2 linked regions of the Azospirillum brasilense genome follow. The protein of the gene in region 2 interacts with the protein of the main gene of each other region in a pairwise test. Links are inferred from orthologs where the notes say so. Each region holds a gene or a part of one and is shown on either strand. Other genes may lie near its edges.

The links. The genes of interacting proteins can lie anywhere in the genome.
Region 1: the proteins of bioB (region 2) and H1Q64_RS00965 interact in binary tests that used the Escherichia coli proteins (3 or more experiments, as listed by UniProt). The link is inferred for Azospirillum brasilense from one-to-one orthologs.

Annotation. Positions count from the first base shown.
Region 1 is NZ_CP059449.1:190,476-195,146, forward strand. What follows is about bases 708-3,436. They hold H1Q64_RS00965 (class II glutamine amidotransferase), read right to left. Parts: upstream 2,592-3,436; coding sequence 1,824-2,591; downstream 708-1,823. Other genes in these bases: H1Q64_RS00955 (SIR2 family protein), read left to right, coding at 708-995; H1Q64_RS00960 (FMN-dependent NADH-azoreductase), read right to left, coding at 1,048-1,674; H1Q64_RS00970 (ArsC/Spx/MgsR family protein), read right to left, coding at 2,667-3,095; draG (ADP-ribosyl-[dinitrogen reductase] hydrolase), read right to left, coding at 3,104-3,436. In the rest of the region: H1Q64_RS00950 (DegT/DnrJ/EryC1/StrS family aminotransferase), read left to right, coding at 1-24; more of H1Q64_RS00955, read left to right, coding at 114-707; more of draG, read right to left, coding at 3,437-3,997; H1Q64_RS00980 (NAD(+)--dinitrogen-reductase ADP-D-ribosyltransferase), read right to left, coding at 4,025-4,671.
Region 2 is NZ_CP059453.1:627,648-632,545, forward strand. What follows is about bases 1,943-4,898. They hold bioB (biotin synthase BioB), read right to left. Parts: upstream 3,941-4,898; coding sequence 2,945-3,940; downstream 1,943-2,944. Other genes in these bases: H1Q64_RS32630 (DUF2270 domain-containing protein), read right to left, coding at 2,182-2,889; bioA (adenosylmethionine--8-amino-7-oxononanoate transaminase), read right to left, coding at 3,964-4,898. Outside these bases: ppdK (pyruvate, phosphate dikinase), read right to left, coding at 1-1,902. UniProt on the Escherichia coli protein: Catalyzes the conversion of dethiobiotin (DTB) to biotin by the insertion of a sulfur atom into dethiobiotin via a radical-based mechanism.

The DNA of each region.
Region 1 (4,671 bases), on a different replicon or contig from region 2:
GCGGGCGCGGCGATCTATTTGTGAAACGCGACCCCTTCCCAGCGCTTTTCCCCTCCCTCGCCCAGCGGGGGAGGGTCAGGGAGGGGGCAAACGCCAGCCGAACGGGGTTAAGCATGACCGACACCGCCGTCATCGACAGCACGGACACCGACACCGACACCATCATCGCGGAGATCGCCGCGGCGCTGAAGGCACGGGGCGTGGTGCCCTATCTCGGGCCGGGCGCCTTCGCGCTGCTGCCGGAGGCTGACTGCCCGATCCCGCGCACCTCGCTGGAACTGGCGCAGCGGCTGAACGCCAAGGTCGCCGCACCGGGCCGCATCCGCAGCCAGCTGACCGCGGTCGCCCAATTCATCGAATCGCGCCGCCACCGCAAGACGCTGGACGGCATCCTGAACGAGATCTTCAAGCGCGAGGTCCCGGCCACGCCGGTTCACGCGTGGCTGGCCACCCTGCCCGCACCGCCGATGATAGTCGATGTCTGGTACGACAACACGCTGGAAAGCCTGCTGACCGCCGACACGGGGCGGAGTTGGGGCCAGATACAGGGCCTGTCCCACCCGCAGGGCGTCGGCGAATGGGTGAAATACTACGCGCCCGGCGGCGTGGAGGTTGAAGCCGGCGCGGCGTCGGGCTGGGAGACCCTGCTCTACAAGCCGTCGGGCAGTGCCGCCCCGGCGGGGAACTACCTGATTTCCGACAGCGACTTTGTCGAGATCCTCACGGAGATCGACATCCAGACGCCGATCCCCGCCGTCGTGCAGGAGCGCCGGGCGGGCCGGAGCTTCCTCTATCTCGGCTGCCGCTTCGATCAGGAAATTCAGCGCACCTTCGCCCGCCAGATCGCCAAGCGCTCGTCGGACAAGCACTGGGCGGTGATCGAAGGCGAACTGTCGAAGAACGAGGCGCGCTTCCTGGAGCTGCAGAACATCACCCGCCTCGACCTGCCTCTGGACGAGGCCGTCCGGCGGATCAGCGGCGCAATGGGGACGTAAAACACTCCTCTCCCCAGAGGGGAGAGGGGACATTCTTGTGTCGCTTGTTCCTTTACGCCGCGACCGGAACCGCCAGGGCGTCGATCTCCTGCTGGGCAGCGGCCAGCGCCTTGGCGCGGGCGTCCGGACCCATGCCGACGCCCTCGGCGCGGATCACCGTCACGTCGGTGACGCCCAGGAAGCCCAGCACCGTGCGCAGGAAGGCCTCCTGATGGTCCAGCGCGCTCATCGCGGCGTTGGTCGAGTAGACGCCGCCGCGCGTCGAGGCGATGTAGACCTTCTTGCCGCCGGCCAGACCGACCGGGCCGGTCTCGGTGTAGCGGAAGGTGCGGCCGGCCTGGGCGATGCGGTCGATCCAGGCCTTGAGCTGGGTCGGGACCGTGAAGTTGTACATCGGGGCGCCGATCACCACGACGTCGGCGGCCAGGAACTCATCGACCAGCGCGTCGGTCAGGGCCAGCTCCTCCTGCTGGCGGGCGGTCAGGCCCTCCAGGTTGCGGAACTTCACAACCTGCATCAGCTCGCCGGTCAGGTGATCCGGCGGAGCGACGGTCAGGTCGCGGACGGACACCTCGGCGTCCGGCGTCGCTTGGCGCAGCGCCGCGACGATCGAGGCGGTGAGCTGGCGCGAAACGGAGGCGTCGCCCAGCGGGCTGGAGTCGATGCGAAGGATCTTCATGGTCACGTCTTCCTGTCCGGGAAGCGGGGCGCCAGTCCGGCACCGTCACCGCTTCGGTTTGTCTCGGGAGTGACCATAAGCCCGCTTACGCCAATCGATTGAGCCCCGATTTCGCCAATCTTCGTTGCATGGATTGGAACAATCCTCGGTCAGCGCACCCGATTGCCGCCCTTGAACACGACCATCTCGCCGCTCTTCATGACGGTCCAATTCTCGTCACGGGTCAGGGGGCGGGTGGCGACCACCGTCACCACGTCGTCGGGCGTCGTCTCCTTGGCGAAATCGACGCTCATGTCCTCGTCGATCAGCGTCGCCGGGCCGAAGGGAGCCTTGCGGGTGAGCCAGGCGAGGTTGGTCGCGCAATGGCACCACAGGTACCGCCCGTCGCTGAGCAGCATGTTGAAGACGCCCAGCGTGCCGAGGTCGGTGGCGAGGTCGCGGATCAACCGCATCAGGGCGCCGCTGCTCTTGGGCGGCTCCGGATACTGCATGCGGATCTGGTCGAGCAGCCAGCAGAAGGCGTGCTCGCTGTCCGTCGTCCCGACTGGTTCGTAGAAGGTCAGCGTCCGTTCCTTGATGCCCTTGAGCTGGCCGTTGTGGGCGAAGGTCCAGACGCGGCCCCACAGCTCCCGCGTGAAGGGGTGGGTGTTCTCCAGCGACACCCGGCCGCGGTTGGCGCGGCGGATGTGGGAGATCACCACGCAGGACTTGATCGAATAGCTGCTGACCAGCCGCGCGATCTCCGACTCGCAGCTCGGCGCCGGGTCGTGGAAGGTGCGGCAGCCCTTCCCTTCGTAAAAGGCGATTCCCCAGCCGTCGCGGTGCGGACCGGTCTGCCCGCCGCGGCGCATCAGGCCGCGAAAGCTGAAGCAGATGTCCGTGGGCACGTTGGCGCTCATGCCCAGGAGTTCGCACATGGATCGGCCCCCATCGCTGAAATGTCGGGTTTCAAACAGGACGGGGGCAAACCTACGACAGTCCGGGTTGTCCCGTCACCCCTTTGCGGGTGGTGGGCAGGGCGGCATCCCGGCGCGGGCGCAGCCTTCCAACTTGCCCTCGGGCGCTCCGGCGGCCAGCCCGATCCAGGCGTCCACCCGCTCCGCCTCGAATCCGCAATCACAGCGGTCGCCCACCTGCATCAGCGGACGGCGGATCAGCAGCGGCGTTTTCAGCATCAGCGCCAGGGCCGCGGCCTCGTCCAACGCGTCCGGATCGACCTCCCCGCTCTTCACCGCCGGGGCGGCGCGGTTGAACCACTCGGCCACCGGGCGGTCGCCGAAGAAGGGGCGCAGGCGGTCCGCCGTCCAGGGCTCGGACAGCAGGTCGCGGGCGTGGACGGTGTGCCCGGCCTCCGCCAGCAGGGCCTTCTGGCGGTTGTTGCCGGCGCAGCCGGGCTTTTCGAAGAAGATCACGTCGGCCATGGTCGCGGTCACCCCTGCTTGAGCGCCGGGGAGCGGGCGAGCAGCCCGTCCACCTGGGCGCAGATTTCGTCGTAGACTTTGCGGTCGAGCTTGCGCAGCCAGCGCGGCGGGATGGTCTCCACCCCGTAGGTGGCGCCGGCCAGCATGCCGGCGATGGCGCCGGTGGTGTCGGCGTCCCCGCCCTGGTTGACGGTCTCGACGACGCAGGATTCCACGGAGTCGGTCTGGAAATAATAATGCATGACCGTCTGCATCGTATCGACGATGTAGGCGGTGGCCAGGCCCCGGTAGGGCTGGAATTTGAACGGACGGTGCTTCGCGATGAGCTTGTTCGATTCGTCGCGCACGTCGCGCACGCTGCCGCCCAGCACCAGACGGCGCACCATGTGGCCGAGCGTCAGGGTCGCCGCGTCGGACATCGCGTTGCAATGGGTGATGTGCGCCTGTTCCACCGTCCAGCGCTCGAAGGCCGCGTCGTCGCCCAGCGTCGCCAGGGCGACCGGCAGGTTGCGCATCGCCGCCCCGTTGCCGGCGTGATACTCGCTCTCCGGCTCCGACAGGGTGCCGTGCATGATGAAGCGGCGGATGCCGCGCCGTGTCGTGTCCCCGACATCGACGGGAACGCCCTTCAGCCAGACGGCGAACTCCTCCGCCGCGCGGCGGGCGTCCCACTCCGGGGCGGCCAGGATGGCGCGGCCGAGATGGATCGACATCTCGGTGTCGTCGGTCACCTGCCCGGCGGGCAGCTTCAGCCAGCCGCCGCCCTTGATGTGCTTGTGCACGCCGTATTGGTGGGCAATCTCGCCCTTTGTCAGAAACTCGACGGTGGCGCCCAGCGCGTCGCCGCAGGCCAGCCCGAGATAGGCGCCCAGCGCGCGTGAGCGGATGGAATGGTCAGTCATGGGCCGGATCTGTCCCGTGATCGGTTGTCAGAGAAGCGACACCCCCACCCTGTAGTCCCCGCCGACGACCAGATACTCGCCCTCTCCCTTGAAGGGGTAACGGGGCAGGATGTCGCGGAAGAAGACCACCTTGGTGAGCGGCACCCAGGTTTCGAGGATGTAGTCCCCGAACTGGCCGGCGATGTCGCGCTCGATGGAAAAGGAGCTGAGGTTGTTGAGGCGCAGGACCGCCGTGCGCTTGTCGGGGCGCGCGACGATGTGGTGCTCCTCGAAATCGTTGACGCCGCGGTAGAGCCGGATGTGGCTGGCGCGGGACGGCATCGGCGCGTCCGGCCAGCCGCGGCGCATCCACCACTGGCAATATTCGTACAGCAGGTCGAGCTGCAGGTTGATGTTGTTGTTGTGGAAGCGGGTGGCGACCTTCTCCTCGCCGTAGGTCCGCCACGCGTCGGAGGCGAAGCGCAGGATCGGCTCCTTGTGATAGGTGGGCAGCAGACCGAAGCGGCTCTCCACCCAGCCTTTCAGCACAGCCCCCTCGGCGTTGTTGCTGTCGAACAGCCACCCCTTCAGCAGGCGCAGGTAGCTGGCGCGGTAGCGCCGCCGTCCGTCCGTGCCCTCGGCGCCGGAAAAGTCCGGGTTCAGCCCGAAGGTGAAGGCCATGTAGTGCTGGAAGA
Region 2 (4,898 bases):
GATGGTCACCGGCAGGCCCGACATGATCGTGAACAGCTCGGCGAAGTCCTTCTTCTGGAAGGGCTCCAGCTTGGCAAGCGCGGCGCGGCGGCCGGCCTCGCTCTCCGCCAGGATCATCTCGCGCACCGCCAGGATGCGGTCCGGGTCGAAGAACATGTGCTCGGTGCGCGACAGGCCGATGCCCTCCGCGCCGAACTTCCGCGCGGTGCGGGCGTCCAGCGGGGTCTCCGCGTTGGTGCGGATCTTCATGCGGCGCAGCGAATCGGCCCAGCCCATCAGCGTGGCGAAGTCGCCCGACAGCTCCGGCTGGATCGTCGGCACCTCGCCCAGCATCACCTCGCCGGTCGAACCGTCGATGGTGACGATGTCGCCTTCCTTGATGGTGACGCCGCGGACCGACATGGTCCTGGACTTGTAGTCCACGCGCAGGTCACCGGCGCCCGACACGCAGGCGCGGCCCATGCCGCGGGCCACCACGGCGGCGTGGCTGGTCATGCCGCCGCGGGTGGTCAGGATGCCGCGGGCGGCGTGCATGCCGTGGATGTCCTCCGGAGAGGTCTCCACGCGGCAGAGGATGACCGCCTCGCCCTGGCCGGCCAGCGTCTCCGCCTCGTCGGCGGTGAAGACGACCTTGCCCGAGGCCGCACCCGGCGACGACGGCAGGCCCTTGGCGATGACCTTGCGCTCCGCCTTCGGGTCCAGCGTCGGGTGGAGGAGCTGGTCGAGCGAGGCCGGATCGATGCGGCGCACGGCCTCGGCCTTGTCGATCAGGCCTTCGTCGGCCAGATCGACGGCGATCTTCAGCGCCGCCGGGGCGGTGCGCTTGCCGTTGCGGGTCTGCAGCATGAACAGCTTGTTCTGCTGGACCGTGAACTCGATGTCCTGCATGTCGCGGTAGTGCTTCTCCAGCGTGAGGCGGACCTCATTGAGCTGGTTGAAGACCTCCGGCATGACCTCTTCCATGGCGGGCAGGTCGGACTTGTTGGCCTCCTTGCCGGCGATGGTCAGGTGCTGCGGCGTGCGGATGCCGGCCACCACGTCCTCGCCCTGGGCGTTGACGAGGTATTCGCCGTAGAAGGCGTTCTCGCCGGTGGACGGGTTGCGGGTGAAGGCCACGCCGGTGGCGCAGTCGTTGCCCATGTTGCCGAACACCATGCACTGCACGTTGACGGCGGTGCCCCAGTCGGCGGGGATGTCGTGCAGCTTGCGGTAGGTAATCGCGCGGGCGTTCATCCAGGAGCCGAACACGGCGCCGACGGCACCCCACAGCTGCTCCTGCACGTCCTGCGGGAAGGGCTTGCCGAGTTCGTGCTCGACGGCCTTCTTATAGTCCTCGATGACGGCCTGCCAGTCGGCGGCGCTCAGATCGGTGTCGAGGTTGTGGTTCTTGTCGCGCTTGTGGTTGTCCAGGATCTCCTCGAAGTGGTGGTGGTCAACGTCCAGCACCACGTTCGAGTACATCTGGATGAAGCGGCGGTAGCTGTCGTAGGCGAATCGGGCGTCGCCCGAGCGCTTGGCGAGGCCGGCGGCGGTCGCGTCGTTCAGGCCGAGATTCAGCACCGTGTCCATCATGCCCGGCATGGAGGCGCGGGCGCCGGAGCGCACCGAGACCAGCAGTGGGTTGGCCGGATCGCCGAAGGTGGCGCCCATGGCCTGCTCCAGCTGCTTGACCGCGGCGTCCACCTGGGCCTTCAGCTCCGGCGGATAGTTGCGGCCGTTGGCATAGAAATAGGTGCAGACCTCGGTTGTGATGGTGAAACCCGGAGGAACCGGGAGGCCCAGATTGGCCATCTCGGCCAGATTGGCTCCCTTGCCGCCGAGCAGGTTCTTCATGTCCGCCCGGCCTTCGGTGGCATCGGCACCGAAGCAGTAAACCCACTTGTTCTCGCCCTGGCTCGCCATCGTGAAATCCTCGTTCACCTCTATGGTCGTCCGGCCGTCGGCTGTGCGGGGAACCGGTGAAGATCAGCCCTGCGAACGGGTGTCCTTCTGGTATGACCGCGCAACCGCATCCGATGGAGCCCCTTCTAGCCCCCCGCGGAAGGAGAACACAAGACGATCCGTTGCATAGCGTGAGCGCGACGGTGCTGATCCCATTTATGCCACGGCGCGCGAAAGGGGCAGGCCAGACGGAAAACTACCCCTTATCCCTTGCGCGAAAAGGGAAATTCGCCCTGGCCCTCATGGACCGCGGGCCAGATCGAGCACGGCGTCGGTGGTGGGCGGGGGCGGGCGTTCGCGATCGGCGCCGCGGCGGCTGCGGAAGGTCCGGAAGGCGATGGCCATCCAAGTGCCGTGGAAGGCGAGGCCGCAGAGCAGGACGATCTCCCCCGGTACCGGCCCGATGGTCGCCCGCGCGAACAGCTCGTCCAGGCTCGACAGCGGGACCGGGTGGATCATCAGCTTTCCCAGATAGGCCACCACCTGGATCAGGAAGATCCAGCCGTAGTTCCGCCGCAGCCGGCGGCCCACCGCCTCCAGGTAGGTGATGTGCAGGTTGGGGTTCTGATAGTCCTGGAACAGCGTCTCGTTCCAGCCCCGGGCGAACTGGTCGCCCTGGCCGCGCAGGATGGGGCCGAGAAAGTACAGCTCCAGCACATGGGCGCGGATTCGCCAGAAGTCGAAGAAGCGGTAGCGCCGCGCCTCGATGTAGAGGAACACGGCGACCAGAAGCCCCACCAGCACCAGCGGCAGGGGGGAGGCGGTGGCGCTGCTGAAGGTCAGCGACAGGGCGATCCCGGTGGTCACCACCGCCCAGTTGGTGGTGGCGTCCAGCCGGGTGCGCCAGACGGTGCTGCGGTAGATCTCGGCCCTGTAGAGATGCGACAGGGCCGTGACCTCCGCCGAGGTGTAGTGGGTCTTGGGTGCTTTGGCGGCGATGTCGTCCATGCTCGGCGTCCTCCCCCTGGCTTTTTCTTGCGCAGGGGCCGGGGACGCCGGCGCGTCAGTGGGCGCCGCCGTCGGCCTCCAGCCCCAGCCGGTCGAACAGCCGCCGGTCGGCCTCATGCTCCGGGTTGCCGGTGGTCAGCAGCTTGTCCCCATAGAAGATGGAGTTCGCGCCGGCGTAGAAACAGAGCGCCTGCCCCTCGTCGCTGAGCGAGCGGCGGCCCGCCGACAGGCGGACGTAGGAGCGCGGCATCAGGATGCGGGCGACCGCGATGGTGCGGATGAACTCGAAGGCGTCCAGCGCGTCGACGCCGCCCAGCGGGGTGCCGGCGACCGACACCAGCTTGTTGATCGGCACGCTTTCCGGCTGCGGCGACAGGTTCGCCAGAGTCTCCAGCAGGCCGGCGCGGTCCACCCGGCTCTCCCCCAGCCCGACGATGCCGCCGGAACAGACCTTCAGCCCGGCGTCGCGGACGTTGGCCAGCGTGTCCAGCCGGTCACGGTAGCTGTGGGTGGAGACGATCTGCTCGTAGAACTCCTCCGACGTGTCGAGGTTGTGGTTGTAGTAGTCGAGGCCCGCGTCCTTCAGCGCGTCGGCCTGCGGGCGGGTCAGCATGCCCAGCGTCATGCAGGCTTCCAGCCCCAGATCCTTCACGTCGCGGACGATGTTCGCCAGCTTCTCGACGTCGCGGTCCTTCAGCTCGCGCCACGCAGCACCCATGCAGAAGCGGCCGGCGCCCGCCTGCTTGGCCTTCTCCGCGGCGGCGCGCACCTGGGCGCGGTCCAGCAGCTTCTCCGCCTCGACGCCGGTGTCGTACTTCACGCTCTGCGCGCAGTACTTGCAGTCCTCCTGACAGCCGCCGGTCTTGATGTTCAGCAGGGTGGAGAGCTGGACCTTGTTCGGGTCGTGATGCTGGCGGTGCGTCTCGTGGGCGCGATGCAGCAGCTCCATGAAAGGCAGCTCGAACAGGGCCAGGATGTCCTCGCGGGTCCAGCGCCGGGCGGTGGTGGAGGCGGCAGTGGGATCCGCGGTCTGCATGGCGGTGTCGGGCATGGTCGGTCCTCGGGAAAAGCGAATCAGAGAAGGGTATCGGCGGCGTCGCGGATCGCGGCGTAGGCGCGGTCCAGCTGCCCGTCCGTCACGCAGTAGGGCGGCAGCAGGTATATCACGGGGCCGAGCGGGCGCAGCAGCAATCCCCGCTCCAGGAAGAAGCGCTTCAGCGTCTGCCCGACCGCGGCGGTGTAGCCCTGGGCGTCGGTCACCTCGATGGCGGCGATGGTGCCCATGACGCGCCCGCGCGACAGCTTCGGGTGGCCGGACAGATCGGCGATGGCGGCGCGGTGCCGCGCCTCGATGCGCGCGAGGTTCGCTGCGGTCTCCGCCGAGGTGGTCAGGTCGAGCGAGGCCAGGGCCGCGGCGCAGCCCAGCGGGTTGGCGGTGAAGCTGTGGCCGTGGGCGAAGGCCCGGTCGAAGCCGGCGCCGAGGAACGCCTCGTAGATCGAAGCGCCGCAGGCGGTGACCGACAGCGGCAGGAAACCGCCGGTCAGCCCTTTGGACAGGCAGATCAGGTCCGGCGCGACCCCGGCCTTCTGGCTGGCGAACAGGGCGCCGGTGCGGCCGAAGCCGGTCATCACCTCGTCGAAGATCACCAGACCGGCCGCCGCCCGCACCCGCGCCGCCATGGCCCGCAGGAACTCCGGACGGCAGAAGCGCATGCCCGACGCGCCCTGGACCAGCGGTTCGATGATGACGGCGACCATCTCCGTCCCGTTGGCAGCCAGCCAGCGGTCGAGCCAGGCCAGCGCCGCGGCCTCCTTCGCCTCGACCTCCGGGTCGTCGTCCCAGGTGGCCGGGTAGGGCATGCGGTCGACGGCGAACAGCAACTCCTGGAACGGCTCGTAGAAGCCGGAGCCGACCCCCGCCGCCATCGCGCCAAAGGTGTCGCCGTGGTAGCTGCCCTCGAAGGCGAGGAAGCGGCGGCGCTGGCCCTCGCCCTTGTTACGCCAGTACT